One region of the Serratia nevei genome, then DNA from elsewhere that is predicted to be linked to it. Evidence: predicted binding sites of a transcription regulator. Region 1 holds the regulator's gene; each other region holds the start of a gene.
What was found. The regulator CRP, encoded in region 1, controls carbon source genes, mostly activating them, when cyclic AMP is high. The targets are predictions, from matches to a motif close to ATGTGANNNNNNTCACAT.
Positions count from the first base shown of each region.

Region 2: a site for CRP is predicted at 4,771-4,788, ahead of glpT (glycerol-3-phosphate transporter). Genes of this name have one in related genera too.
Region 3: a site for CRP is predicted at 2,711-2,728, ahead of V8N38_RS12035 (YjcB family protein). Genes of this name have one in related genera too.
Region 4: a site for CRP is predicted at 4,018-4,035, ahead of cdd (cytidine deaminase). Genes of this name have one in related genera too.

Region 1 covers NZ_CP149940.1:4,962,256-4,969,755, reverse strand. The annotation lists gene V8N38_RS23790 (aminodeoxychorismate synthase component II) at 1-245, shown strand, start outside; gene argD (bifunctional acetylornithine/succinyldiaminopimelate transaminase) at 377-1,594, shown strand; gene V8N38_RS23780 (YccS/YhfK family putative transporter) at 1,635-3,713, opposite strand; gene crp (cAMP-activated global transcriptional regulator CRP) at 3,764-4,396, opposite strand; gene V8N38_RS23770 (OsmC family protein) at 4,779-5,186, shown strand; gene V8N38_RS23765 (phosphoribulokinase) at 5,225-6,094, opposite strand; gene V8N38_RS23760 (YheU family protein) at 6,246-6,479, opposite strand; gene V8N38_RS23755 (hydrolase) at 6,476-7,456, opposite strand.
Region 2 covers NZ_CP149940.1:167,239-174,738, reverse strand. The annotation lists gene V8N38_RS00790 (DcrB family lipoprotein) at 1-513, shown strand, start outside; gene glpC (anaerobic glycerol-3-phosphate dehydrogenase subunit GlpC) at 549-1,748, opposite strand; gene glpB (glycerol-3-phosphate dehydrogenase subunit GlpB) at 1,745-3,013, opposite strand; gene glpA (anaerobic glycerol-3-phosphate dehydrogenase subunit A) at 3,003-4,652, opposite strand; gene glpT (glycerol-3-phosphate transporter) at 5,017-6,369, shown strand; gene glpQ (glycerophosphodiester phosphodiesterase) at 6,453-7,500, shown strand, end outside.
Region 3 covers NZ_CP149940.1:2,484,020-2,491,519, forward strand. The annotation lists gene V8N38_RS12020 (ester cyclase) at 1-243, shown strand, start outside; gene V8N38_RS12025 (multidrug efflux MFS transporter) at 415-1,614, opposite strand; gene V8N38_RS12030 (MarR family winged helix-turn-helix transcriptional regulator) at 1,866-2,315, shown strand; gene V8N38_RS12035 (YjcB family protein) at 2,353-2,634, opposite strand; gene mrdA (penicillin-binding protein 2) at 2,929-4,854, shown strand; gene V8N38_RS12045 (penicillin-binding transpeptidase domain-containing protein) at 4,962-6,680, shown strand; gene V8N38_RS12050 (hypothetical protein) at 6,753-6,956, opposite strand; gene V8N38_RS12055 (polyketide cyclase) at 7,181-7,500, opposite strand, start outside.
Region 4 covers NZ_CP149940.1:1,599,193-1,606,692, reverse strand. The annotation lists gene metG (methionine--tRNA ligase) at 1-85, shown strand, start outside; gene V8N38_RS07650 (sugar ABC transporter substrate-binding protein) at 307-1,374, shown strand; gene V8N38_RS07645 (MFS transporter) at 1,506-2,717, shown strand; gene V8N38_RS07640 (CidA/LrgA family protein) at 2,856-3,263, shown strand; gene V8N38_RS07635 (CidB/LrgB family autolysis modulator) at 3,260-3,955, shown strand; gene cdd (cytidine deaminase) at 4,093-4,977, shown strand; gene V8N38_RS07625 (NAD-dependent malic enzyme) at 5,199-6,896, shown strand; gene sanA (outer membrane permeability protein SanA) at 7,066-7,500, shown strand, end outside.

The sequences.
Region 1 (7,500 bases):
GCGTCGGCGTGTTTCGTGGCCTGAGCGATCCGCTGACCGTGACCCGCTATCACTCGCTGGTGCTGAAAGCCGATACGCTGCCGGACTGTTTTGAAGTGACCGCCTGGAGCGAGCGCGACGGCGTGCGCGACGAGATCATGGGCATCCGCCACCGCACTTTGGCGTTGGAAGGCGTGCAGTTCCATCCGGAAAGCGTGCTCAGCGAGCAGGGCCACCAGCTGTTGGATAATTTCCTCAAGCGTTAATTCCGGTGCGCTTTTTTCGCCCGCCAGGCGTTTTGCGTTTGCGCTTGATTGGTTTTTTATGCATATTTCGTGATTATGTTTTCAATATGACATTACGATAGCGCTGAAAAACTTTCAGGGTGGAGCCGAAAATGACTGAAAAATCCGCAGTGAGCCGCAGTACCTTTGACCAGGTGATCCTGCCTGTTTATGCGCCTGCCCAGTTTGTGCCGGTGCGCGGCCAAGGCAGCCGGGTCTGGGATCAGCAGGGAAAAGAGTACATCGATTTTTCCGGCGGCATCGCGGTGACGGCGCTGGGGCACTGCCATCCGGCGCTGGTCGAGGCGCTCAAACGCCAGGGCGAAACCCTGTGGCATACCAGCAACGTCTTCACCAATGAGCCTGCGCTGCGCCTGGCAAGCAAACTGATCGACGCTACCTTCGCCGATCGGGTGTTCTTCGCCAACTCCGGCGCTGAGGCCAACGAGGCGGCGTTCAAACTGGCGCGCCATTACGCCATCACCCGCCACAGCCCGTACAAAACTAAAATCATCGCTTTCTATAACGCGTTTCACGGCCGCACGCTATTCACCGTGTCGGTGGGCGGGCAGGCTAAATACTCCGACGGGTTCGGGCCGAAGCCGGCCGACATCGTGCACGTGCCGTTCAACGATTTGGCGGCGGTGAAGGCGGTGATGGACGACCACACCTGCGCGGTGGTGATGGAGCCGATTCAGGGCGAGGGCGGTATTACGCCGGTCGACGCCGGCTTCCTCAAAGGCGTGCGCGAGCTGTGCGACCAACATCAGGCGCTGCTGGTGTTCGACGAAGTGCAAAGCGGCATGGGGCGCAGCGGCAAACTGTTCGCCTATATGCATTATGGCGTGACGCCGGACATTCTCACCACCGCCAAGGCGCTGGGCGGCGGTTTCCCGGTCAGCGCCATGCTGACCACCGAAGACATTGCGTCGGTGATGCAGGTGGGCACCCACGGCACCACCTACGGCGGCAACCCGCTGGCCTGCGCGGTGGCGGAGGCGGCGCTGGACGTGATCAATACGCCGGAGGTGCTGAGCGGCATTGAGCAGCGTCATGCGCTGTATGTGCAGGCTTTGCAGCATATCGGCGATAAATACGGTATTTTCACCGCGATTCGCGGCATGGGGCTGCTGATTGGCGCCGAGCTGACGCCGCATTATCACGGCAGGGCGCGCGACTTCCTCACCGTCGCCGCCGCGCGTGGGTTGATGATCCTCAATGCCGGGCCGAACGTGATCCGCTTCGCGCCGTCGCTGGTGGTGGAGCTGCAGGATATCGAGGCCGGCATGGCGCTGTTCGAGCTGGCGGTGCAGGATGTGATCAACGCCTGAAGCCCGCGCGGCATATAACGGGGCGCGGCATGCCGCGCCCTTATTGATCGCGCAGTTTGCGCTTGAGCCAGATGCCGTGGTGCGGGCGCTGGCGCCAGGCCAGCGACGAAATGGTGTGCATCACGCTCAGGTGCGACAAAATGCGCCGCAGATGGCGCTCCATCTCGGTAACGGGCATGTCCGGATGCAGATCCGGCGGCTGCATGATGCCGCTGTTGCCGCTGCTCGGGCCGTCGTATTCCAACCGCTGCTGGCAGCTTTGCAGCGCGATTTCACAGGTCTGCAGATACTCTTCCGCCAGTTTCGGCGTCAGCATGTAGTGCTCGCGTGCCAGAATGGTCATGGCGTTCAGGTGTTCGACGATGAACTGGCTGTGAGTGACCCACAGCCGCATGTCCGCCAGATAGTTTGACGCGAACCCCGGCTCTTGCATCGCCTGATTGAGCGAGGTGAACAGCGCGTTGTGTGCCTGGTTGACCTGCATGCGGGTATAGGCCAACGCGGTGGCGTCCGGTTCCGGTTGCTTCAGCATCAGCCGCAGCGCGGCTTGATCGTTCTCCAGCGCCTGATGGGCATTCTTGCGCAGCAGCCCGCTTTGCCACTGCGGCCACAGCCAAATGGTGCCGCCGAACGCCAGCACGCAGCCGATCAGCGTATCGATCAGGCGCGGTACCAGAAAATGCGAGCCGTTCAGCGCCAGCAGCTGCAGGGTGTAAACCGCCGTGACCGTAAAGCCAATCACCGACAGCCCGTAGTTCTTGCGCGAAACCAGGTAGGCCAGTAGGGTGATCACCAGCATGATGCTCAGCGTTTCTCCCTCCGGCAACTGCAGCTGCAGCAGCCCGGCCGCCAGCAATAGCCCGGCAATCGTGCCCAGCGCACGGTGCTGAATACGCACCCGGGTGGCGTTATACCCGTTTTGGCTCACCAGCATGATGGTGAGCAGGATCCAGTAAGGCTTCGGCAGGTTGAATACCGCACCCAGGCTGCTGCCGACCGCCAGCGCTACGCCCAGCCGCGCGGCGTTGCGCAGGGCGGTGGATTTGAACGACAGATAGCTGACCAGCGCCGGCCAAAACGGCAGGCGGTGCTGGCCGGGCATCAGGTCGCGGCGGTACAGTGGATGCTGGGTGCGCAGCAGGCGGGCGATGCGGCTGAAGTGGTAATAACAAAACTGGCCGACCGGATTATCGGGATGCTGCGCCGCCATTTTTTCCAGCGCCGCCAGCTCGTGGGTCATGGAGAAGCGCTTCGAATGTTGATGATAGAGAATATCGTGCGCCACCACGCGCAGTCGGCCGGCGATCACCTGAGCATTGCGGCGAATGATCGCTTCGGCCTGGCTCTGCTCCACCAGTTTTTGCACCTCTTCCGGCAGATGCAGGCTGACGGTGATGTGCTCCTGCAGGTCCATCGCCACCTGAAAGGCGCGCTGCAGGCGCTTTTGCTCGAGGTTGTTGGCGTGCGGCAGGAAATTAAGCTGTTGGTACAACAGGCTGATCAGATCCATCACCTTTTGCTGGCGCACCAGCAGCGGCGGCAGCGCGGTCTGCGGATCGGTGTGCTGGGTCAGCAGTGAGTATTTGGCTTCGAAATAGTCCGCCAGTTCCAGGTAGAGCTGGCTCAGCGTCTCGCGCATCGGCTGCTCTTTCCACAGCTTGAACCAGAACCAGGTGAATAAGCCGTACCAGGCGGTGCCGATCGCGTACAGCAGCGGCGCCTGCCAGATGGGTACCGTGCCGGCCGTGCTGAGGGCGAAGATGGCGGCCACCAGCGCCGCCGGCAACAGCCGGGCGTGCAGCGGGCTGATTTCCCCGGTGACGCCGAGCAGCAGCGCCAGGCCCAGCATCAGCGCCGGCAGCGGCACGTGCCACAGCAGGGCCTGTTGCAGCAGCACGCTGCTGAAGGCGAACAGCGAACCGCCGACGATCAGCCGTTTAAAGAAGCGCTTATGCGGCGTATCCAGCCCGGCGATATTGCAGCAGGCGGGCACGAGGGAGAACATCAGGCCGAGCTGCAGCTGGCCTATCAGCAGGCCGAACAGTACCGGCAGGCACAACACCAGCGTTTGTCGCAGTGCGTAGTTGATTTCCGGGTGGTAGATCAGGCGGCGCCACATGGCAGAGAGCAGACAAAAAAACGGCGCAGACTGCGCCGTTTTTTCAGGGATTAACGGGTGCCGTAGACGACAATGGTTTTGCCGTGGGCGGAAATCAGGTTTTGATCTTCCAGCATTTTCAGAATACGGCCAACGGTTTCACGGGAGCAGCCGACGATCTGGCCGATCTCCTGACGGGTGATCTTGATCTGCATGCCGTCCGGGTGAGTCATGGCGTCGGGTTGCTTCGCCAGATTCAGCAGGGTTTGCGCGATGCGGCCGGTAACGTCCAGGAAGGCGAGGTTGCCCACTTTTTCGGAGGTGACCTGCAGGCGGCTCGCCATTTGGGCGGACAGACGCATCAGGATGTCCGGGTTCACCTGGATCAGCTGGCGGAATTTCTTGTAGGAAATTTCGGCCACTTCACAGGCGGTTTTCGCGCGAACCCAGGCGCTGCGCTCCTGGCCTTCTTCGAACAATCCGAGCTCGCCGATGAAATCCCCCTGGTTGAGGTAGGACAGGATCATCTCTTTACCTTCTTCATCCTTGATCAGCACCGCGACGGAGCCTTTCACGATGTAGTAAAGCGTTTCGGCCTTTTCACCTTGGTGAATCAGCGTACTCTTCGATGGATATTTGTGGATATGGCAATGAGACAGGAACCATTCGAGAGTAGGGTCTGTTTGCGGTTTGCCGAGAACCATTCGCTGTTATCCTCTGTTGTTATCGCTGCCTTGTGTCACAGGGGTCAGAGTTCCCTGTAAAACCCGCCTGTAGCCGCAGTCATGAGCGAGGGCTACCGGCAAGTTTTGAGGCGTGTCATAAAAATACGCTGTCGCTCTAGCATATTAACTTGCCGTAAGCGCTGCAAGCTACATTCTGTTAACATACCGGTAAAGGAGCCTTTCTCTGGGCGTTTCCCTGAAATTCAGTGTCCCGGAAAGATTTATTGCGGCTCTGTTTGTAGCACAGAGTAAGGCGGGTGTCTCGTGTTGTCTCGCTTCAGCATGATTAGCATCAGGTTACGTTGCCTGTTTCTATGCGAAAGCGTACTCTGATTTTAAGAAATCAACCGGAGTGACCAGAATGCAGGCAAGAGTTAAATGGGTGGAAGGGTTAACGTTTTTGGGGGAATCGGCCTCCGGCCACCAGGTGCTGATGGACGGCAACGCCGGTGATAAAGCGCCCAGCCCGATGGAGATGGTGCTGATGTCGGTGGGCGGCTGCAGCGCGATCGACGTGGTGTCCATCCTGCAAAAAGGGCGCAACGACGTGCGCGACTGCGAGGTGAAGCTGACCTCCGAGCGCCGCGAAGAAGCCCCGCGGTTGTTCACCCATATCAACCTGCACTTCATCGTTACCGGCCAGGACCTGACCAACAAGATCGTCGAGCGTGCGGTGAACCTGTCGGCGGAGAAGTACTGCTCGGTGGCGCTGATGCTCAACAAGGCTGCCACGGTGACCCACAGCTTCGAGATCCGCCAACCGGCGTAATCGAAACGGAGCGCGGCCCGGCGCCGCGCTCAACGCATTTATTCGATCTTCTTGCCTTCCAGCAACCGCTGCACCAGCGGCGCCATGATCAGCTCCATCGCCAGCCCCATCTTGCCGCCCGGAACCACTAACGTATTGATGTGTGAGATAAAAGAGCCCTGCAGCATCGCCAGCAAATAGGGGAAATCTATCTGATCCAGCCCGCGGAAGTGGATCACCACGAAGCTTTCGTCCAGTGAGGGAATCGCCTTGGCGGCGAACGGGTTGGAGGTGTCCACCGTCGGCACACGCTGGAAGTTGATGTGGGTGCGCGAGAACTGCGGCGTGATGTAGTTGATGTAATCTTCCATCGAACGCACCACCGAATCCATCACCGCTTCGCGAGAGTGGCCGCGCTCGCCGGTATCGCGGATCAGTTTCTGAATCCACTCCAGGTTGACGATCGGCACCACGCCGACCAGCAGATCGACGTGGTTGGCCACGTCATGGTGCTCGGTGACCACGCCGCCGTGCAGCCCCTCGTAGAACAGCACGTCAGTCGGCGCCGGCAGCGGTTCCCACGGGGTGAAGGTACCCGGCACCTGATTGTAGGGCACCGCTTCGTCGTAGGTGTGCAGATACTTGCGCGAGCGCCCGGTGCCGTTCTTGCCGTAGTCGATAAAGCTCTGCTGCAGCAGGCCGAAGTCGTTGGCCTCGGGGCCGAAATAGCTGATGTGTCTGCCCAGATCGCGCGCCTTGCGGATCGCCGCGTCCATTTCCGGCCGGGTGTAGCGATGGAAGCTGTCGCCCTCCAGCTCGGCGGCGCGGATGTTGAGCTGTTGGAAGATCTTACGGAACGCCACGCTGGTGGTGGTGGTGCCGGCGCCGCTGGAACCGGTCACCGCGATAACGGGATGTTTGGCAGACATGATGGTTGTCACTCCGTGTTGAATGCGCCGGCGTCAGGGGATTATTGTGGCTCTTGTTGACGCTCTCTATCTCAGGAAAAAATGGCGCGCGCTGGTTTGCAATGCCCCATTGTTACCTGATTTTTTCCGTCAGTCATAGAACCGAGCGCCACTAAATTTCTTCCTGCCCGGCGCGGAACTGGCCGCGCGGCATGATGTTGACGCTCTCGTGCAGTTCCGACCACACCAGCACCACTTCGCCGTTTTTCAGCTGGCGGCGCACGTCCTCCACCTTCTGTTCCAGCGAGCGTTCGTGTTCGCCGTAATCGGTGCCTTCGCGCAGTACAAAGGATTCGATCAGGCTGTTCAGGGTGTCGGTTGCCAGTTCTTGCCAGGGAATGATCACGTCGGGATGTCCAGATAAGGGGAAAGCCAGGCCGGAATGCGATGTTCCAGCCACATGTGCGGTTTTTTCAGCGTGCCGCCGACGAAGCCGACGTGGCCGCCGTACTCGGTCAGTTGATATTCGATATTGCGCGGCAGGCCGGCGACGTCGGGGATCACCTCATGGGTCATGAAGGGATCGTCCTTCGCATGGATGATCAGCAGCGGCGTCTGAATAGCTGGCAACAGTGGCAGGGCGCTGCAGCGGCGATAGTAGTCGATAGCGTCGCTAAAGCCGTGAATGCGCGAGGTAATGGCGTCGTCGAATTCGCGAATGCGTCGCAACCCGTTCAGCTGTGACAGCTTGAGCGGCAGAGTGTCCGGGTAGTGCAACAGCTTGCGGGTGGCGTTTTGTTTCAGCTGCCCCAGCAGGTAGCGCTGATAAACGCGGGAGAAGCCTTGCTCCATGCGGTAGGCACAGGGCTCCAGCATCAGCGGCGCCGAGACCACCACCGCCGCCTGCAGCAGGCTGTCGGCGCCTTGCTGCGCCAGATAGCAGGCCAGCATGTTGCCGCCGAGCGAAACGCCTACCGCCGCGGTTGGCACCTCGCCGTAGCGGTCGCGCAGCCAGCGCAGGAAGAAGCGTGCATCTTCGGTTTCACCGGAGTGGTAGATGCGCTGCTTGCGGTTGGGCACGCCGCTGCAGCCGCGAAAGTGCATCACCACGCCGAGCCAGCCACGCTCACGCCAGGCGTTGAGCAGGCCATGTGCGTAGGGGCTGTAGAAGCTGCCTTCCAGGCCGTGGAACAGCACCGCGCGCGGTTTGTCGCGCGCCTGCGCCGGATCTTCGCTCCAGGCGAGATCGACGAAATCGCCGTCGGGCAATTCCAGCCGTTGCCAATGCGGTTTCAATAACACGCGGCGGCGCACCAACCGCGGCAACAGCGTTTGCAGGTGCGGGTTACTGGCCCCGGTCAGAGGGCGAAAAGTGTTAGGCATAGGCTGAGTAAAAATGTTGTGGGCGGCTATTGTGAGATCCCTAG
Region 2 (7,500 bases), 550 kb from region 1:
GCGGCCTGCGACGGCAACACCAAAGACACCAAGGCAGCGCCAGACGGCGCGGCGGCCAGCGCGCCGGCCGGGCAGCAGGTGAGCCTGCTGGACGGTAAACTGACGTTCACCCTGCCGGTCGGCATGGCGGATCAAACCAGCAAGTTGGAAAAACCGGCCAACAACATGCACGCATATGCTGACAGCACCAGCCAGCGCCTAGTGGTTGTGATCCTGGGCGACAAGACCGCCGACAGTCTGGAAACCCTGGCCCAACGGTTGGAAAACAACCAACGCGCGAACGACGCCAATCTGCAGCTGATTACCAACAAGGCTATCGACGTAGACGGCGTGCCGCTGCGTCAGCTGGACAGCATCGTCACCAACAGTGGCAAGAAAGCTTACTCTTCCATTCTGGTTGGCGCACTGAACAACAACTTGCTGACCATCCAGATCTCGCTGCCGGCAGACAATCAGCAGCAGGCGCAGACCGAAGCCGAAGGCATCATCTCCACCCTGAAGCTGAAGCAGTAATCCCACAGGGGGCCGGTTTGCCGGCCCTTTCGTTTTTACGCCAGCGCCTGCGCCAGCAGGGTGATCGGATGTTCACAGCGCTTGCTGGTGGACATTTCTATCTGCCATTTGCAGGTCTCGCAGTCGGTCACCACCAGATCCACCCCGCTCTCTTCTATCTGCCGGAACAGCGGCGCGCCGATACCTTGCGAAGTGGCATAGTTCTCCGATTTGAACCCGTAGGTGCCGGCGATGCCGCAGCACTGCGAATCCAGCACCACCAGCTCCAGCCCCGGTATCTGCCGCAGCAGCTCCAGGGTGTAGGCGGTCCAGCCCATCTTCTCCATATGGCAAGGCGTGTGATATGCCACCCGCAGCGGCGTGTGCTTCAACGGCAGGCTACGCCCCTGATTGATCAGGCGATAGAGATAGCGCGTCGCCAGCTCCACCCGATCGCGCACCGGGGTGGTGTCCACGTCCAGCAGATGAGGGTATTCGTCGCGCAGGGTGAAGGTGCAGCTCGATGAGGTTGCCACCACCGGGATACCGCGTTCCAACACCGTTTCATGCAGCGATTCGGCGTTGACCCTGGCCTGCTTTTTGGCCTGCTCGATAAACCCGTTGGCGATCAGCGGCACGCCGCAGCATTTCTCGCGTTTCAGCAGCTGCACGCCGATATCCAGCGCGTTGAACACCCGGATCAAATCCTTGCCCAGCTGCGGATGGTTATAGTTGACGAAGCAGCCGTGGAAAAACGCCACCTGCTCGGCGTAACGCTGCTGAGCCTGCGCCTGTTGCCGGTACCAGCGGCGGAAAGTGCCGAACGAGTATTTCGGCAGTTCACGGCGGTGATCGATCTTCAGCGCCTTGTCCAACAGCTTGCGCACCGGTTTCAGCCCGGTAGCGGCGTTGACGATCGGCGCGAACGGCGTCGACAGCGAGCCCATGATGTCGGTGTGGCTGAGGATGGCGTCGCGCAGCGTCGGCTTGCTCTGGGCGAAGTCGGCGCGGGCGCGCTGAATGATGTCGCCGATTTTGACGTCGGACGGGCAGGCCACTTCACAGCGCTTGCAGTTGGTGCAGTATTTCAGCGCTTCGTCGTACAGCGCCGGATCTTTCAACCGCAGCCGCTCGCCGTCCGGCCCCGCCTGTTTTGGCCCCGGATAGAGCGGGTTCACTTTGGCGACCGGGCAGTAGGTGGTGCAGACGGTGCATTTGATGCAGCTTTCAAAGCTGTGGTCCTGATGCAGGCTCATGCGTTTTCCTCCGCGGCGATCTGCTGCGCGACGTGCAGCGCACCGATCAATGACACGCCGGCGCCGCAGCCCTGCTGCAGCGGATCGTAGCCGCCGGCGACCGCGCCGATGGCATACAGATTGTCGAACGGCATTCCCTGTTTCATCGCCCGCAGCCTGCCGTCGGTGCGCACGCCAAACTGCAGATAAGGCTGCGGTGCAAACAGCTCGCGCCGGCTCCAGTCGGCGCGATCGGCGCGGCTGTGCACGTCCAGCCCGAAGATCGGCTCGCGTACCCCGTCGAAATCCGCCACCAGCCCATTGCTGAAGAAGCTGCCGCTGGCCAGCACCACCTGCTGCGCCCGCAGCGGAATATCGCCGTGGTTGCGGGTATATAGGCCGGTGACGCGGCCGGCTTCGCACTCGGCGCGCAGCACGCTGTCGCCAGGCATGAAAACGCCGCCCAGCTGTTGAAAACGCCGCCGCAGCGCCTGATGCAAACGCATGCCGGGCACCGAAGGCGGCAGCGTCGGCAGCAGCCGGATAGGTTTGCCGACCGCATCCTGCAGCACCGCCAGCGACGCGTCGTCCTCCAGGCCCAGACAGGCTGGCAGGAAGAGCGCGTCGGCCTCGCCCGCCAGCCGCCGCAGCTCCTCGGCCATCGGCGGCAGGCTTTCCATCAAATCCAGTACCCGGGCGATGTTCACCGCGCGGAACTCGCTGGGGTTATTGCGCAATCTGTCCAGCGCCGGCATGTGCAGATAGGCCACGTCCGTCTGCACACCGAGCTCCCGGCTCAGAGAGTCGGCGGCCATCTGCGGCTGGAAGTCGAGGAACCCCTCGATGCCGATCACCGCGATGCGCCGCCACGGCAGTTGGCCGGTCAGCGGCAGCGTCGGGATCGCCTGCGGGCTGAGCCAGGTGGCGCGGCGCGTGCCCAGCGGCGTAATGCGCAGATGGTTATTGGTACCCTCGCCCTGCAGGTTCAACCCGCAGCGCGCCAGCAGCCGCTGTGCGGCGGCGGACAGCGCCGCCACCCGACCGGGCCCGATCAGGGCATACGGATGCTGCGGCGCCTGCTGCGCCAGCTGCGGTAACGCCGCCAGCGGCATCTCGACCGGCGTGCCGTCCGGCAATCTCGCCAGCAGATCGAGCGAGCCGGAGGAGAAGTAGAGCGCGCTCTGGCCGGAACTGACCACCGCGCAGCGCTTGCCCTGTTCGGCCACGGCAATGGCGCAGCTCAGGCCGGCCAGGCCACCGCCAATCACCACTACGTCAAATCGCATCATCCGCCTCCTGCTCCTTGTCGGCCTGGGCCTCAAGCCCGCATAACCCCTGGTAAACCCAGCTGGTAAATTCACTCTCACGCAGCGCATCGCCCCAGGCGATCGGCCGTACGCCTTTCCACCGTTCGTTGAGGAACTGCGACAGCTGTGCGATGGACTGCTGCGGCGTGCTGACCTTGAAGCGCGTCAGCAGCCCGGCGGCGCGGCAGGCGCAGAGTTCCCCCTGGCAGGTGCCCATGCCGACGCGGGTGCGGCGGCGCAGATCCACCAGGTTATTGACGGTCAGCGAATTGACCGCATAGCGCACTTCCCCGGCGGTCACCGCCTCGCATTCGCACACCAGGCTGGTGTCGAGCCGATCGGCCGCCGGCACCTGGCTGGCGCGATCGCCGTGGCGGTAAATTGCCGAGCCGCGAATGCTGGCGGGCAGAGAAACCACGCTGCGCACCGTTTCCTCCGCCGACTGGCGGGAGCCGGGCAACGCGTCCTGCGCGGTGGTACACGGGCGGTTTACGCCAAGCTTTTCGCACACCTTATCGGTGGCCCACTCCGCCATCAGGCGGTAGGTCATCAGCTTGCCGCCGGTGATGGTGATAAACCCTTCCAGCCCGTCGCGAGCGGCGTGATCGAGCAGCACGATGCCGCGGCTGACGTTGCGCCCGCTGGGATCGTCGTCGCTGGCCACCAGCGGCCGCACCCCGGCATAGGCGCGCAGAATGCGGGTCTGCGCCAGGGTGGGCGCCAGCAGCGCTCCCTCGCGGATCAGAATGTCCACCTCCTGCGGGGTCACCAGCATGTTGTCAATTTGGTCGTAATCGATATGGGTCGAGGTAGTGCCGATCAGCGAGATGGTGTCGCCCGGCACCAGGATGTCGGCATCCGCCGGTTTGCGACAGCGGTTGATCACCATGTTGTTGATACGGTGGCCGAGGATCAGCAGCGCCCCTTTGGCCGGGAACATGCGGATGCGCAAGTCGGCGTATTCGGCGATCTGCTGGCCCCAGATGCCGGCGGCGTTGACCACCACCGGCGCATGCAGCTCATAACGCCGCTGATTCTGATGGTCGTAAACGCGCACGCCCGTCACCCGGTCGCCGCTGCGCAGCAGCCCCACCACCTGGTGGTAGGTCAGGATCTGCGCGCCGTGTTCACGCGCGTCCAGCATGTTGGCGGCGGTCAGCCGGAAGGGATCGACGGTGCCGTCCGGCACCCGCACCGCGCCGATCAGCGCCGGGTTGGCCGCCGGCTCCAGGCGCAGCGCCAGCTGCGGGTCGATCGCTTCGGCGTCGATGTCGGCCTGGCGACAGGCGGCGATAAACTGTTGCTGATAGTCCAGCGAGTCCTGCGGCAGGGTGATGAACAGCCCATCGGTGCGCTCGATGCAGTGGTGGGCAATGCGTTTCAGGATGCGGTTCTCTTCGATGCACTCGCGCGCCGACTCGCCGTCGGTCACCGCATAGCGCGCGCCGCTGTGCAGTAAACCGTGGTTGCGGCCGGTGGCGCCGGTGGCGATGTCGTGGCGCTCCAGCAAGATGCAGCGCAAGCCGCGCCGCGCACAGTCGCGGGCGATGCCTGCACCGGTGGCGCCGCCGCCGATGATGATCACATCCGTTTCGCCGCCGTCAAAATAGCTGCTCATGTCGCTCCCTCAGGATCGGTAGTTATGAGCCTATTGAGCCACGGTTATTAGGGTCTTTGTTTGATAAGGAACAATAACGAACATGAAACGAAATAAAAATGTCCACAAAAAACCATCAATGTGATCATAATCACGATTTTTGGACGTTTTTCTATTTCATAACGTTAACGAATCGCTCAAAATCCGCCGTGGTTTCATGAAAGTGTAACAATTGCGCCATTCGTCACAGCGACACCAGGCGTATTTGATGACAATGGCGCTCGTTATGGAACACAAAAACACCACATTCGATATCCGCTCAATCATCAAATGAACGTAAAAGGTCATATTGATGTGATAACAGATAAAGCCATCGGAGGCGCTCATGTTGAGTATTTTTAAGCCGGCCGCACACACCGCCCGTGTGCCGAGCGATAAGGTAGACCCGCTCTACCGTAAGCTGCGCTGGCAAATTTTCCTGGGGATCTTCTTCGGTTACGCCGCTTACTATCTGGTGCGTAAGAACTTCACCCTGGCCATGCCTTACCTGATCGAACAAGGCTTCAGCCGCGGTGACCTCGGCTTCGCGCTGTCGGGCATCTCCATCGCCTACGGCTTCTCCAAATTCATCATGGGTTCGGTCTCCGACCGTTCCAACCCGCGGGTGTTCCTGCCTGCCGGCCTGATCCTGGCGGCGGCGGTGATGTTGTTCATGGGCTTCGTGCCGTGGGCCACCTCCAGCATCGCCATCATGTTCGTCCTGCTGTTCCTGTGCGGCTGGTTCCAGGGCATGGGTTGGCCGCCGTGCGGCCGCACCATGGTGCACTGGTGGTCGCAGAAAGAACGCGGTGGCATCGTTTCCATCTGGAACTGCGCCCACAACGTGGGTGGCGGCCTGCCGCCGCTGCTGTTCCTGCTGGGTATGGCCTGGTTCAACGACTGGCACGCGGCGCTGTACATGCCGGCCTTCGGTGCCATCCTGGTGGCCCTGATCGCCTTCGCCCTGATGCGCGACACCCCGCAATCCTGCGGCCTGCCGCCGATTGAAGAGTACAAAAACGACTATCCGGACGACTACAGCGAAAAAGACGAAGAAGAGCTGACCGCCAAGCAGATCTTCATGCAGTACATCCTGCCGAACAAGCTGCTGTGGTACATCGCGGTCGCCAACGTGTTCGTCTATCTGCTGCGTTACGGCATTCTGGACTGGTCGCCGACCTACCTGAAAGAAGTGAAACACTTCGCGCTGGACAAGTCGTCCTGGGCCTACTTCCTGTATGAATACGCCGGTATCCCGGGCACCCTGCTGTGCGGCTGGATGTCGGACAAAGTGTTCAAAGGCAACCGCGGCGCCACTGGCGTGTTCTTCATGACGCTGGTGACCATTGCCACCGTGGTGTTCTGGATGAACCCGGCCGGTAACCCGACCGTGGACATGATCTGTATGCTGGTCATCGGCTTCCTGATCTACGGCCCGGTGATGCTGATCGGCCTGCACGCACTGGAGCTGGCGCCGAAGAAAGCCGCCGGCACCGCCGCGGGCTTCACCGGCCTGTTCGGCTACCTGGGCGGCTCGGTTGCAGCCAGCGCCATCGTCGGTTACACCGTGGACTTCTTCGGTTGGGACGGCGGCTTCATGGTGATGATCGGCGGCGGCGTGCTGGCGGTTATCCTGCTGCTGCTGACCATGCTGAACGAAAAGAAACACCACGCGGAAATCGCCGCCAAGCGCGGTTAAGCGTCACACGACTTTTGCATGATTTAAAGGCCGCCCTGCGGCCTTTTTACTACCCTGCCCCCAACAACACGGAGAAAAACGGAATGCGGACTCAAGTCAAAGCCCTGCTGACAGGGATCATTCTCGCCACCTCGATGGTCAGCGCCGCACAGGCAGCGGACAAAGTGGTGATCGCCCACCGCGGCGCCAGCGGCTACCTGCCGGAACATACCCTGCCGGCGAAAGCGATGGCCTACGCCCAGGGCGCCGATTACCTCGAACAAGATCTGGTGATGACCAAGGACAACGAGCTGGTGGTGCTGCACGACCATTACCTCGATCGCGTCACCGACGTCGCCGAACGCTTCCCGGACCGCGCGCGCAAAGACGGCCGCTACTACGCCATCGACTTTACGCTGGCGGAGATCAAATCGCTGAAGTTCACCGAAGGCTTTGAAATCGAAAACGGCAAGAAGGTACAGGGTTATCCTGGCCGCTTCCCGATGGGCAAATCCGACTTCCGCGTACACACCTTCCAGGAAGAGATCGAGTTCGTGCAGGGTCTGAACCATTCGACCGGCAAAAACATCGGCATCTACCCTGAAATCAAGGCGCCGTGGTTCCACAAACAGGAAGGCAAAGACATCTCCAGCAAAGTGCTGGCGGTACTCAAGCAGTACGGTTACACCGGCAAGAACGATAACGTCTACCTGCAGTGCTTCGACGCCAACGAGCTCAAACGCATCAAGAACGAGCTGGAGCCGAAGCTGGGCATGGATCTGAAGCTGGTGCAGCTGATCGCCTATAACGACTGGCAGGAAACCTACGAGCAGAAAGCCGACGGCAAGTGGGTAGAATACGACTACGACTGGATGTTCAAGCCGGGCGCGATGAAGAAAATCGCTCAGTATGCCGACGGCATCGGGCCGGACTACCACATGCTGGTGGTCGCGGATCAATCCAAGCCGGGCCACATCGTGCTGACCGACATGGTGAAAGAAGCGCATGCCAGCAAGCTGGCGGTGCACCCGTTCACCATCCGCGCCGATGCGCTGCCGAAGTACGTGACCGACGTGAACCAGCTGTATGACGTGATTTACAACCAGGCCGGCGTCGACGGTGTGTTCACCGACTTCCCGGACAAGGGCGTGC
Region 3 (7,500 bases), 2.5 Mb from region 1:
CCGTTCCTGGATTTTTTCAGCCAGACCTTTAAGGACAATCCGCAGTACAGCGCCAAAATATACCGCAGTGCGGTCAACGGCGATCTGGTCTATGTTCACGTCAAATACCAAAATAACCCGCAGGATCGCGGCACCGCCAGCGTGGATATTTATCGGGTGAACGATCAGGGGAAAATCACCGAGCATTGGGACGTCAATCAGGATGTGCCGGAAAAATCGGCCAACGACAATACCATGTTCTGATCCGCAAGGGCCGCTGCGGCGGCCCTCAACACGCCCGCAACACTTTATTTACTTACATAAATATTAAATGACCGCCGCGTCGAGTAGGCTACGGCCGCCTTTGGCAGTGGTGGCACGGTTGATGGGCGTCATTGTCCCACCACTGCTTGAGGCGTTTCCCCGCATTTCCCGTTATCCCGCGCGTTGACTCTCCACTTTTTTGAACTGATGGCGCAGCTGCAGCGCATTGCAAAGCACCAACACCGCCGTCACCGCGAACACCCAGCGGAACCCCATCATCGCCGAAATGCCCGAACCCAGCAGCGGGCCAACCACGTTGCCCAGGTACATAAAGGATTGGTTATAGCCGAAGATGCGCCCGGTCACCTGATCGGAGGAATACCTCAGCAGCAGCGCCTGCACCGCCGGCATCAGCGCGCCGTCGGCGAAGCCGAGCAGGAAGCGCAGAAGGCCCAGCTGCAGCGGCGTATTGACCCAGGCCATCACGGCGAACAGCCCGGTGGTGAACAGCAGCGCGGCGATCAGGATGCGAGCGGTGCCGATGCGATCGCCGAGGCGCCCGAGGCGCGGTGCCGAGATCAGCGCCGCAATGCCGGGCACGGCGGCGATCATGCCGCTGACAAAGGCAATATTGCTGACGTCGCCGGACAGCTCGCGGATGAACAGCGTCAGGATCGGGCTGATGGACGAGTTGGCCAGCTGGATCATCAGGGTACAAACGAACAGCGTGACGATCAGCGTCGGATAGGGCAGCGAACGGAATACCGCCTTGCCGCTCAGCTGATCCGCTTTTTTCACCGTGATGCGCCGCTCTTTAATCAGGAACAGCGTCACCAGGAAGCTGACGAACATCAGCCCGGCGGTGACGAAAAATACCACCCGCAGCCCCAGATGATCGGCCATCAGCCCGCCCAAGAGCGGCCCGGCGATCACGCCGGAGATCTGCCCGGTAGAGAGCGTGCCCAGCGCCCAGCCGCTTTTATCGCGCGGCGCCTGCGAGGCGACCAGCGCCATGGCGTTGGGAATATAGCCGGACGTCAGCCCCATCAGGGCGCGCAGCGCGAACAGCTGCCAGACGTTGGTGGCCAGCCCCTGCAGCGCGATGACGATCGCCATGCCCAGCGAAGCGCGCAGCAGCATCAGCTTGCGGCCTTTGCGGTCGGCCAGGCTGCCCCACAGCGGTGAGACTACCGCCGAGACCAAAAAGGTGCCGCTGAACACCAGCCCGGACCACAGGCTGAGGGATTGGTGATCGCTGACGCCGAGCTGTTCGACGTACAGCGGCAGAAAAGGGAGGATTTGGCTCATCGCCAGCCCGGTGAAGAAACACCCGAGCCAGACCGAGATCAGATTGACTTTCCACGCTTCCATCGGCTTACCGTACCACGTTGAATAAGGAGGGATTTATTAAGCAAAATAATAATAACACTGCAAATTAATCGGCGAGGGGCAAATGCGTGAGCAAACGTAACCCTGCCGATGCAGTGTCTTTTTTGCTATATATTAATAGCTATATTATCATAGGTAACTAGGTTAAGCCAGAGCGGCGCGGTAGCCAGGAAGGGCACCGCGCGATCCGGCGGTGTGAAAGCAGGGATAAACTGAACGCTAGATTGATGCCAATGAAGAAAGATCATCCTGAAGACGTGACGCTGCTGCGCACGCAGTTAATGTCGCTGGTGCGCCGTTTACGGCGCGAATCGCGCAGCGACGAAAAATCCTGGGCCCAGCTGATGCTGTTGGGGGCTATCGATCGCCACGGCGGCGAGGCGACGCCGTCGCTGCTGGCGGAATCGGAGCGCATGCGTTCCTCTAACCTGGCGGCCGCCTTGCGTGAGCTGGAGGCCGATGGCTTGCTGGTGCGCACGCCGGACGCCGAAGACAAACGCCGGGTGCGGGTGTGCCTGACGCCCGCCGGGCTGGGCCTGCTGCAGCAAAGCCGCAGCCGGCGCGAGGCGTGGCTGCTGGCGGCGATGGAGAGCTGTTTAACGGAGCGGGAGCAGGCGCTGTTGATTGAGGCAGGGGCCTTGATGGCGCGGCTGGCGGCGGCGCCGTCAACGGAAACGGAATAATCGGCGGGGCGGCCGGTGCGCCGCCCCTGCGGCGAGATTACGGCATCGGCCAATCGACCGGCATGGTGCTGACCACGTCCACGTAGCGATCCCAGGCCGAAGACCAGAATTGGGTGAAGGCTTCCAGGGTAAGGTGGATGCCCATCAGGCCCATCACGAACCAGCAGGCGGTAAACAGGCCCAGGCTGCTGAACATGAACGCCATGCCGTTACGGCTGGTCTTACGGCAAACGACGTTTAACTGGCTGGCGAAGAACATCATCACGGCGCTCAGCAACTCCCAGCGCATCATGACTAAACCGGTGGCAATGGTACTCATCGAACTCGATCCTATGTAACAAAAAGCCGCATCCGGCAGGGCGCCGACAGGGAAATGCGGGGGAATATCGGGAATAGTGTGATTAAGATCACATTGTAGCATTGGGGCGAACGGCGGCTCAATGGGAAGCGCGGTGAAAAAAACGCCGACGGTAACATTCCAATATGCTGAAACAGTTATGCCATTTCATTAGCAACCTTTTCATGGGGCGGTGCGCCCGATAACGCTATGCTTGCCGGCTTTTCAGTTCCCTGATTTTGCGGGGAAATGTGACGCAAAAGGTATCGGCACCGCATGGCCCTGTTAAAAGAAAAAATTCGCGACCACTCTGCGGAAGAGAGGCTGTTTATCCGCCGGGCCGGCGTAGCGCTGGCACTGGTGGTGGTCTGTTTCGGCGTGCTGATCGTCAATCTCTACCGGTTGCAAATCCGCCAGCACGGCTTTTACCAGACGCGTTCCAACCAGAACGACATCAAGATGCTGCCGATCGCCCCCAGCCGCGGGCTGATCTTCGATCGCAACGGCATTCCGCTGGTGCGAAACGTGACACTGTATCGTATCGAGGTCACGCCCAGCAAAATCAGCGACATGGCGGCGCTGCTGCAGACGCTGACGCCGATCGTCGACTTGACGCCGGAGGACATCAGCGCGTTTCGCGACGACATGCACCACAACAGCCGCTACAAACCGGTGACGCTCAAAGCCGGGCTGAGCGACACCGAGGTGGCGCGCTTTGCCGTCAATCAATACCGTTTCGACGGGGTGACGATCGATACCTATCAACAGCGTGAATATCCTTACGGCGCCCAGCTGGCGCACGTGCTGGGCTATGTGTCGAAGATCAACGACAACGATCTCAAACGCCTGGACAAGGCCGGGCTGAGCGAGAACTATGCCGCCGACCGCAACATTGGCAAACAGGGCATCGAGGCCTATTACGAGTCCGAACTGCACGGCACCACCGGCTATCAGGAGGTGGAGGTGGATAACCACGGGCGGGTGATCCGCCTGCTGAAGGAGCAGCCGCCGAAGGCCGGCAAGAACATCTACCTGACGCTGGATTTACCGCTGCAGCAGTACATCGAATCGGTGCTGAAAGGGCAGCGCGCCGCGGTGGTGGTGGAAGATCCACGGGACGGCGGCATCCTGGCGATGGTCTCCAGCCCCAGCTACGATCCCAATCCTTTCGTCAAAGGCATCGGCTATCAGGCCTATAAGACCTTGCTGACCAACCCGGATTTGCCGCTGATCAATCGCGTCACTCAGGGCTTGTACCCGCCGGCGTCGACGGTGAAGCCCTACATGGCCGTTTCGGCGCTGTTCGCCGGGGTGATCACACCCACCACCACCTTTTTCGGCGCGCCGACCTGGACGCTGCCCGGCACCGAACGCCGCTACCGCGACTGGCTGAAAACCGGCCACGGCATGCTCAACGTCACCAAAGCGATCGAGGAATCCGCCGACACCTTCTTTTATCAGGTGGCGTATGAGATGGGTATCGACCGTATCCACCACTGGCTGAGCCAGTTCGGCTACGGCCAGTCCACCGGCATCGATCTGAACGAAGAGTACCGCGGCGTGCTGCCGAGCCGCGACTGGAAGCTGAAGGTGCACAAAAAGGGCTGGTATCAGGGGGATACGGTTTCGGTGGGCATCGGCCAGGGGTATTGGGTGGCGACGCCGATCCAGATGGTAAAAGCGCTGACCACGCTGATCAACAACGGCCAGGTGAAAACGCCGCACCTGCTGTATTCGTTGCAGCAGGGCAACCGGGTGACGCGCTACCAGCCGCCGGCGCAAGCGGCGCAGATCGGCGATCCCCACTCGCCTTACTGGGGCATCGTACGCAACGGCATGTACGGCATGGCCAACTTGCCGAACGGCACCGGTTACAAGCTGTTCCACACCGCGCCATACCAGATCGCCGCCAAATCCGGCACCTCGCAGGTGTTCAGCCTGAAGCAAAACCAGACTTACAACGCCAAAATGATCCCGGTGCGGCTGCGCGATCACATCTTCTATACACTGTTCGCGCCTTACAAAAACCCCCGGGTGGCGATGGCGCTGATCCTGGAAAACGGCGGCGGCGACGGCGTGGTGGCGGGGCCGACCGCCCGCGCGATCCTCGACCATATTTTTGACCCGGCCAGCGCGCCGCAGCCCGGCGATCCGGCGCAAAGTAAACCGCAGTTAAACGACAGTGCGGATGTGCAGCGGTGATGCGGTTTGTTTTTACTTTCTTACAAACTGCAATCTCCTGACCATTTCCGGCAAGGTAGACTGAAATAACACCATAAACCGAATAAAAACGCAGGGTTAACACAACAGTGGCGCCATCGACCAAAAAAAGCGGTAAAACCTATTCCACAGTTCGTTTCGGCTGGATTTGCGCCGGCATGCTGGTCTGTTTTTTTCTGTTGGCGTTCAGGGTCGGCTATCTGCAGCTGCTGGAGCACCAGCAGTTGGCGGATCAAGCTGACCAGCGCTCTATCCGCACCCAGGTGGTGCCGACCAACCGCGCCATGATCACCGATCGCAACGATGAGGCGCTGGCGGTCAGCGTATCGTCCAAAGACATCGTGCTGGATCCGAAACACATTCTCGATACCCAGACCGACACCGGCAACGAGCGCTGGCAGAGCATGGCCAACGTGCTGAAGATCCCGCTGGCGGACGTGCAGCATCTGATCCAGAGCAACGCGCACAAGCGTTTCGTCTATCTGGCGCGCAAGGTGGAGGACGACAACGCCGCCTACATCAGCAAACTGCATCTGACCGGCGTCAGCACCGAGCAGGATTTCAGCCGCTTTTATCCGATGGGTCAGGACGCCGCCGGGCTGATCGGCATCGTCGGCCAGGACAATCAGGGGCTGGAGGGCATCGAGCTGGGCTTCAACCCGCTGTTGCAGGGCAAAAACGGCCTGCGGGTCTATCAGAAGGACGGCAGCGGCGCGGTGATCGGCGTGCTAAAAAGCGTGGATCCGGTGCCGCCGCCGAACGTGACGCTCAGCATCGACAAATTTATCCAGTATGTGCTCTATGCGCAGATCCGCGACGGCGTGGTGGCCAACCAGGCCGACTCCGGCTGTGCGGTGCTGGTCAAGATCGACACCGGCGAAATCCTCGGCATGGCCAGCTACCCGTCGTTCAACCCGAACAACTATGGCAGCACCCCGGCGAAAGACATTCGCAACGTGTGCAGCAGCGACAGCTTCGAACCGGGCTCGACGGTGAAACCGGTGGTGGTGATGGTGGGGCTGGAGCATAAGCTGATCCGGCCGGATACGGTGCTGGACACCACGCCGTATCGGGTGAACGGTCACCTGATCAAAGACGTCGGCCACTGGTCGAAGTTGACCATCACCGGCGTGCTGCAAAAATCGAGCGACATCGCGGTATCGCACATTGCGCTGGCGCTGCCGGCCACGGTGCTGCCTGCGGTCTATCGCAGCTTTGGCCTGGGGCGGCCGACCGAGCTTGGCATCGGCAACGAGAGCAGCGGCTATCTGCCGCAGCATCGTGAACGCTGGGCCGATATCGAGCGCGCTACCTTCTCTTTCGGCTATGGGCTGCGCGTGACGCCGCTGCAGATGGCGCGCGAGTACGCCGCTATCGGTTCCTTCGGCATTTATCGGCCGCTGTCGATCACCAAGGTGACGCCGCCGGTGATGGGGCAGCGTATTCTGCCGGCGGATACGGTACGATCCGTGGTGCATATGATGGAGAGCGACGCCTTGCCGGGCGGCAGCGGGGTGAGCGCCGCGGTGCCGGGCTACCGGCTGGCGATCAAAACCGGTACCGCCGAGAAAATGGGCCCGAGCGGCAAATACGACGGCGGCTACATCAACTACACCGCCGGCGTGGCGCCGGCCAGCGATCCGCAGGTGGCGCTGGTGGTGATGGTCAACAACCCGAAAGCCGGCAAGCACTTCGGCGGTTCGGTGGCCGGGCCGGTGTTCGGCAAGATCATGGCCCAGGTGCTGGAGCACATGAATATTCTGCCGGACGCCCAGCCGCTTAACGTGGTGTCGTCGGTCAAGGGGTAATGATTTAAGCGGGAAATATTGGGCCAGAGAATCTCTGACCCAATATTTAATGCAACGAGTCTGACTTACGCGTTATTTCCCTTGGGTTGCCCACCATTTCGCTACGCAAGCATTGGGTGCCTGAATAGTTTTACCTTCTTTGGTGATATAAGGTACCGGTGAGTAGATTCTTGAGCAATAGCCTGCCGAGCGTTCGGTAGCATTAACAGTGAGAGGGAGGCTAACGGTGGTGGCTAAAATCGCTGTGAGCAGCATCAGATTTGATAACTTCATCATTCTTCCTTAATTAATGAAAATAGAGTCCCATGCTTGCCGTTACACGACGAGCGCTAATGAGAGTATTAATTTGTTGGTATAACGTCTACGGCAGATTTCATTATGGATGCGCCCTGATTCATTGATTGATATTTATATTGAATATTTATATCAACATCTAAAAAAACATTTATTTTCCCGAACGCAATTGCTGTCTTTCATTGAAATAATGTTCCAACAAGCGGTTAGCTGGGCTCAAGGTAATGCTTCAGCGCCTGCAGATCGGCGTTCACCAGCCCGGCGTCGCGGGCGAACAGCGCATCGTCCATATCCGGCTGGCGGAACAGGGTGAAGATCACCTCGGTGCCGCGCCGGTTGGCGAGCGCGCGCAGCGGCACGTAGACCACGCCGCCGTCCGGCAGCGTCACCCAATGATCCAGCACGCCGAAGGCATTTGGCGCGCTGAAGCGAATGTGGATCCGCCCCTGCGGGGTGTCCGCCACCCAGTCTTCATCTTCCCGCCGCAAGCTGTTGGCTAACCCTTTGGCCCACAAGGGGAAGTTTT
Region 4 (7,500 bases), 2.0 Mb from region 1:
GGTGATGGCGGCGGGCCCCGGCGGGAAAGAGATCTTCCTGCTGAGCCCGGACAGCGGCGCGCAGCCTGGCATGCAGGTCAAGTAACCGCGCCGGCGCGTTACATCAAGGGTCGAGCTTGCTCGGCCCTTTTTAATGCCTCAAACCCAACGTTATAAACAGTAAGAAAAAGTCATAACCGCTCTGATTCCCTCGCCCGCCGCATCTCGCTATGATGCTCCGCAACAACAAATAGACGTCCAGACAGAAAGACTGCTATAACAGACCTTCACCGGGACCGTTTACCCGCTTTTTTGGAGCCTATAATAATGAAAAATCTCAAGACTTCGCTGCTCGCCCTCAGCCTGCTGGCCGCCCTGCCGCTGCAGGCGGCGGAAAACGCCGCCGTGCCGGCCGCCATCGCTCAGCATCAGGGGCCGGTGCGCATCGCGGTGATCCGCAACCTCGGATCCGACGACAACACCACGCAATTTTTGGCGGGCACCATTCAGGAAGGACGCAAGCTGGGCTTCAAGGTGGACACCTTCCTCAGCAACGGCGACGACGCGCGTTTCCAGGACTTCGTCAACCAGGCTATCAGCCAGAAATATGACGGCATCATCCTCTCGCAGGGGCGAGCCCCCTATTCCACCGATCTGGTCAAACGCATCGCGGCGGCCGGCATCGCCGTCGCGGCTTTCGATACCGACGTCAGCGGCAGCGTTCCCGGCGTCACCGTCTCGCAGCAGGACGACGCTTCGCTGGCCAACGCCTCCTTCGGCCAGCTGGTGAAGGATTTCAACGGCCAGGCCAACATCATCAAACTCTGGGTGGCCGGCTTCCCACCGATGGAACGTCGCCAGGCCGCCTATCAGCATCTGCTGAAACAGCATCCGGGCATTCATGAGCTGGAATCGATCGGTGCGGTCTCCTCCGACGTACAGGGCGATACCGCCAACAAGGTGGGCGCGGTGTTGGCGAAATACCCGAAAGGCAAGATCGACGCCATCTGGGGCACCTGGGACGCCTTCACCCAGGGCGCTTACAAGGCATTGAAAGAGAACGGCCGCACCGAGATCAAGCTGTACAGCATCGATATCTCCAACCAGGACTTGCAACTGATGCGCGAAGCCGGCAGCCCGTGGCAGGTCAGCGTGGCGGTGGATCCGAAACTTATCGGCGCAGTCAACCTGCGCCTGGTAGCCAACAAGATCGCCGGGGAAAGCACGCCGGACAGCTATCAGTTCAAAGCGACGGTCATTCCGCAAGCGCTGTTGCTGGCGCAGCCGGGGCCGGTCAACGTCGCCGGGCTGGCGAAGATCATCCCCGGCTGGGGCAGCAGCAGCGACTTCGTGCAGCCGTGGTTCGCCACGCTGCAGGCCGAACACGGTAAATAATGCTGTTTTTGACGAGGCTGCCGACGCAGCCTCTGTTTTTAAACTAATTTTCGGCTTTCCCCTTCCGTCCTCGCCAAAATACGCTATGTTATCTGCATTGCCCAATAACTGTATGCATACACAGGCTTCGAATGAAGGGATTCCCCTCGCTGATTAACATGCTGCTGGCCAGTTCGCTGGTGTTGACCATCGGCCGCGGCGTGACGCTGCCGTTCATTACCATCTATCTCACCGAGCATTTCCATCTGCTGCCGAAGAGCGTGGGCGTGATCCTGGGCGTCAGCCTGACCCTCGGCATCCTTGCCAGCCTGTACGGCGGCTATCTGGTGGACAAATTCAGCAAGAACCGCCTGATCCTGCTGTCGATTTTATTGTTTGCGCTGAGCTTCTTCGCCCTTCCCTGGATCCCGCGCCCCGGCGGCGTGATCGTGGTGCTGGCGATCCTGCATACCTGTTATTCTGTGCTGAGCATCACCATTAAGGCCTGTTTCGCCGACTGGCTGCCGGTCGAGCAGCGCATCAAGGCTTTCTCAATCAACTACACATTGGTCAACGTCGGCTGGGCGATCGGTTCTGCGCTCGGCGTTCTGGTGGCCGGGCTTAGCCCGCTGCTGCCGTTTTACCTGTCGGGCGGGTTGGCGCTGGCGACGGTGGCGACGCTAAGCCTGCGCTTGCGCGGTCGGGAACAGCGCGCAACGCCAGCCGCCGCCCCCGCGGCGCTCCCCAACTTCCGCCAGACGGTGACTATCCTGCGCAGCGATCGGCGGCTGATCTACTTCACTCTCGGCAGTACCCTGGGTGCCGTCGTGTTCGGTCAGTTCACCGGCTATCTGTCGCAATACCTGATCACCGTCTCCAGCGCCGAGTTCGCCTACAAAATCATCGGGCTGGTGATGATCGTCAACGCCAGCATCGTCATCGCCCTGCAATACCTGCTCAGCCGCGGCATGCGTCAGGAAAACATGCTGCGCTGGCTGGCGCTGGGCACGCTGTTTTTCATCGTCGGGCTGCTCGGTTTTATGGTGGCCGGCCAGGCGGTCTGGCTGTGGCTGGCGGCGATGGCGGTGTTTACCCTCGGCGAAATCATCGTTATCCCGGTGGAATACATGTTCATCGACTTTATCGCGCCGCCGCACCTGAAAGGCAGCTACTATGGGGTACAAAATCTCAGCGCGCTGGGCGGCGCCATCAACCCGGTGCTGTGCGGGGTACTGCTCAGCTATGCCGCGCCGCCGCTGATGTTCGTGATGCTGATCGTCGCCGCGCTGCTCAGCCTGCTGTTTTTCTTCCTCGGCCACCGGCTGGCGGAACACGCGGCGGCAACCGCCGAAGATACGCGCTAAACCCACGCGTACCAGCGATTGCGGGCTGTCAACCCGCCGATCGAGCATGGCATCCATAGCGAGAATTCATGGTGCGATCTGTGGCATGGCTCACAGTTTAATTGTATGATGAATGCATCAGTTAAACGGGAAAAGACAATGGCCAACGTGCTCACACTGTGCTGGAAATACCTGAGAGCCCTGCTCCTCATCTACCTTTGTCTGTTCGTCGGCAATGCGCTGGCGGCGCTGCTGCCGTTCGCCATTCCCGGCAGCATCCTCGGCATGCTGCTGCTGTTCGCCCTGCTCTCTACCCAGATCCTGCCGGCCAAATGGGTTAAACCCGGCTGCCATTTGCTGATCCGCTACATGGTGCTGCTGTTCGTGCCGATCGGCGTCGGGGTGATGAAATACTACGACCAGATCGTCGCGCATCTGGGCCCGCTGGTTATCTCTTGCCTCATCAGCACGCTGATGGTGCTGGTGGTGGTCGGCTATACCTCACACTATTTTCACCGCGAGCGCCGCATCGCCGGTAAGCCCGATGACACGGAGGGCAACCCATGATCCATGAAATCTGGTGGTCGCTGCCGCTGACGCTGGCGGTCTATTTCGCCGCGCGCTGGCTGGCGCGCAAGCTGAACATGCCGCTGCTCAACCCGCTGCTGGTTTCCATGGCGGTGATCATCCCGCTGCTGCTGCTCACCGGCATCCCCTATGAGCGCTACTTTCAGGGCAGCAAAATCCTCAACGATCTGCTGCAGCCGGCGGTCGTCGCGCTGGCCTTCCCGCTGTATGAACAGCTGCACCAGATCCGCGCGCGCTGGAAGTCGATTATCGCGGTGTGCTTCATCGGCAGCCTGACCGCCATGATCAGCGGTGGCGCCATCGCCCTGTGGCTGGGTGCCACGCCGGAAATCGCCGCCTCTATCCTGCCGAAATCGGTCACTACGCCGATCGCCATGGCCGTCGCGGACTCGCTCGGCGGCATTCCGGCGATCAGCGCGGTCTGCGTCATTTTCGTCGGTATCCTTGGCGCCGTGTTCGGCCATACGCTGTTCAACCTGTTGAAAATCACCACCCACTCGGCGCGCGGTCTGGCGATGGGTACCGCATCCCACGCGCTGGGCACCGCACGCTGCGCGGAGATGGACTACCAGGAAGGCGCTTTCGGCTCGCTGGCGCTGGTGATCTGCGGCATCATCACCTCCCTGCTGGCACCGTTCCTGTTCCCGGTGCTGCTGCACCTGTTCGGTTGAACAGGGTGAAACTTGCGATACATCTCGCATTTATGTATCTCATTGCATTAATTTCATCAATTAAGAGACATTAATCACACTTTAATGTCTCTGGCCTGCCTAGAATGTTATCCCGTTAACCTGTAGAGAGACTTTCTATGCATCCGCGTTTTCACACCGCGTTCAGCGCACTGCCCGCGACACTGCAATCCGCCCTGCGGCCCTATCTGGACGCGCCTGACTTTCCGGCGATGTTCACGGCCGAGCAAGCGGCGGCGATCCGCACAGGCTGCGGGTTGGACGATGACGCGCTGGCATTCGCGCTGCTGCCGCTGGCGGCGGCCTGCTCGTTAACCCCGATATCGCACTTCCACGTCGGCGCCATCGCGCGCGGGCAAAGTGGCAACCTCTATTTCGGCGCCAATATGGAATTCAGCGGCGCACCGCTGCAGCAAACCGTGCATGCAGAACAATGTGCGGTTACCCATGCCTGGCTGCGCGGCGAGCCTGCGCTGGCCTCGGTCACCGTCAACTACACGCCGTGCGGCCACTGCCGTCAGTTTATGAATGAACTGAACAGCGGCGGCGAGCTGCAGATCCGTCTGCCGGGCCGCGCGCCGGCCACGCTGGCGGACTATCTGCCGGACGCCTTCGGCCCGAAAGATCTGGATATCGCTTCGCTGCTGATGGACAAGGTCGATCACGGCCATCGGTTGGCGCTGGACGATGCGCTGACGCAGGCGGCGCTGGCTGCGGCCAATCAGAGCCACGCACCGTACAGCAACGCCCACAGCGGCGTGGCGCTGGAAACGCAGGACGGTAACCTCTACGCCGGCCGCTATGCAGAAAACGCCGCCTTCAACCCGAGCCTGCCGCCGCTGCAGGCCGCGCTGATCCTGCTGAACCTCTCCGGCGGCGATTGCCTGAACATCCGCCGCGCCGTGCTGGTCGAACCGCAAGAGGCGATCCTCAGCCAGTGGGACGCCACCCGTGCCACGCTGGCGGCACTGGGCTGCCAAAACGTCAGCCGCGCCGCGTTCTAAGCGCACCACGGCGGAGCCATCCGGTTCCGCCGCTAACAGCCCCGCCCGCCAAATACAATGCCCCAACGCCGCCAGAGAGACTTTCTTTAGTTAAAAAATCATTTGATTGTCGATAATTACGCCAACCTGGTTCATCATCTGGCAACAAATGCTGTACATCTTCTCTTTATCTCTTAGGATCGTCGGCAATAAAGTTATCTGATACGTGAAGAGTAAAACTGATGGAACTAGAATACGAAAGCAAACGCCCGCTCTACATCCCTTACGCCGGCCCGATTCTGCTGGAATTTCCGCTGCTGAACAAAGGCAGCGCTTTCACCGAGGAAGAACGTAGCCACTTCAACCTGCACGGCCTGCTGCCGGAAGCGGTGGAAACCATCGAAGAACAGGTGGAACGCGCCTACCGTCAGTACCAGGATTTCAAGAACGACAACGACAAGCACATCTACCTGCGCAACATCCAGGACACCAACGAAACCCTGTTCTACCGCCTGCTGGACTCGCACCTGAGCGAGATGATGCCGATTATCTACACCCCGACCGTCGGCGAGGCCTGCGAACACTTCTCCGATATCTATCGCCGCGCGCGCGGGCTGTTCATCTCCTACCCGAACCGCGATCGCATCGATGACATGCTGCAAAACGCCACCAAGCAGAACGTCAAGGTGATCGTGGTCACCGACGGCGAGCGTATCCTTGGCCTGGGCGACCAGGGCATCGGCGGCATGGGCATCCCCATCGGCAAGCTGTCGCTGTACACCGCCTGCGGCGGCATCAGCCCGGCCTACACGCTGCCGGTGGTGCTGGACGTCGGCACCAACAACCCGCAGCGCCTCAACGATCCGCTGTACATGGGCTGGCGCCATCCGCGCATCTCCGGCGAGGAGTACCACGCCTTCGTCGAAGAGTTTATTCAGGCGGTCAAACGCCGCTGGCCGAACGTGCTGCTGCAGTTCGAAGACTTCGCGCAGAACAACGCCACCCCGCTGTTGAACCGCTATCGCGACGAGATCTGCTGCTTCAACGATGACATCCAGGGCACCGCCGCGGTCACCCTCGGCAGCCTGATCGCCGCCAGCCGCGCCGCCGGCAGCCAGCTGCGCGATCAGACCGTCACCTTCCTCGGCGCCGGTTCCGCCGGCTGCGGCATCGCCGAGCAAATCATCGCGCAGATGAAGTCCGAAGGTTTGAGCGAAGACGAAGCGCGCGCCCGCGTATTCATGGTCGACCGCTTCGGCCTGCTGACCGACAAACTGCCGAACCTGCTCGATTTCCAGAGCAAACTGGTACAGAAGAGCGACAACCTGGCCGGTTGGGAAACCGCCAGCGACGCCATCTCGCTGCTGGACGTGGTGCGCAACGCCAAGCCGACCATTCTGATCGGGGTGTCCGGCCAGCCGGGGCTGTTTACCGAAGAGCTGATCCGCGAAATGCACAAGCACTGCGAACGCCCTATCGTGATGCCGCTGTCCAACCCGACCTCGCGCGTGGAAGCCCGTCCGGAAGACATCATCAACTGGACCGACGGCGCCGCCCTGGTGGCAACCGGCAGCCCGTTCGCGCCGGTGAGCTATAAAGAGCAGCTGTACCCGATCGCCCAGTGCAACAACTCCTACATCTTCCCGGGGATTGGCCTCGGCGTGCTGGCCTCCGGCGCCACCCGCGTCACCGACGCCATGCTGATGGCCGCCAGCCGCGCGCTGGCGGACTGTTCGCCGCTGGCCACCGACGGCCACGGCGCACTGCTGCCGAATATCGACGATATTCAGGGCGTGTCGAAGTGCATCGCCATGGAAGTGGGTAAAGCGGCGCAGCTGCAGGGCGTGGCGATCGTCACCTCCGAAGACGCGCTGTCGAAAGCCATCGAGCACAACTTCTGGCGGCCGCAGTACCGCAGCTACAAGCGCACCTCGTTCTAACTGGCGCGCTAAATTGACCCAGCCCGGCTCCGCCGGGCTTTTTTGTGCGGCAAAACCGCCTAAAAATGCGGCGTTGCGCGTGCTTCAGGCGGTTCGCGTCTTGCGTCGATCGGTCAGGTAAAGTAGCCTTGATCCATCTTTTTCAGCCCGGCGCGCGTAAGGCAACAACATGTGGAAACGCCTGATCATCAGCCTGTTCATCATCATTGCGGTGTTGATGGGTTCGGCTATTGCGCTGGATCGCTGGATCAGCTGGAAAACCGCGCCTTACGTCTACGACGAACTGCAGGAATTGCCACACCGCCAGGTCGGCGTGGTGCTCGGCACCGCCAAGTATTACCGCACCGGGGTGATCAATCAGTACTACCGTTACCGCATTCAGGGGGCGATCAACGCCTATAACAGCGGCAAGGTGAAATACCTGCTGCTGAGCGGCGACAACGCCCAGCAAAGCTATAACGAGCCGATGACCATGCGTCGCGATCTGATCGCCGCCGGCGTGGCGCCGAGCGATATCGTGCTGGACTACGCCGGTTTCCGTACCCTGGACTCCATCGTGCGCACCCGCAAGGTGTTCGACACCAACGATTTCATCATCATCACC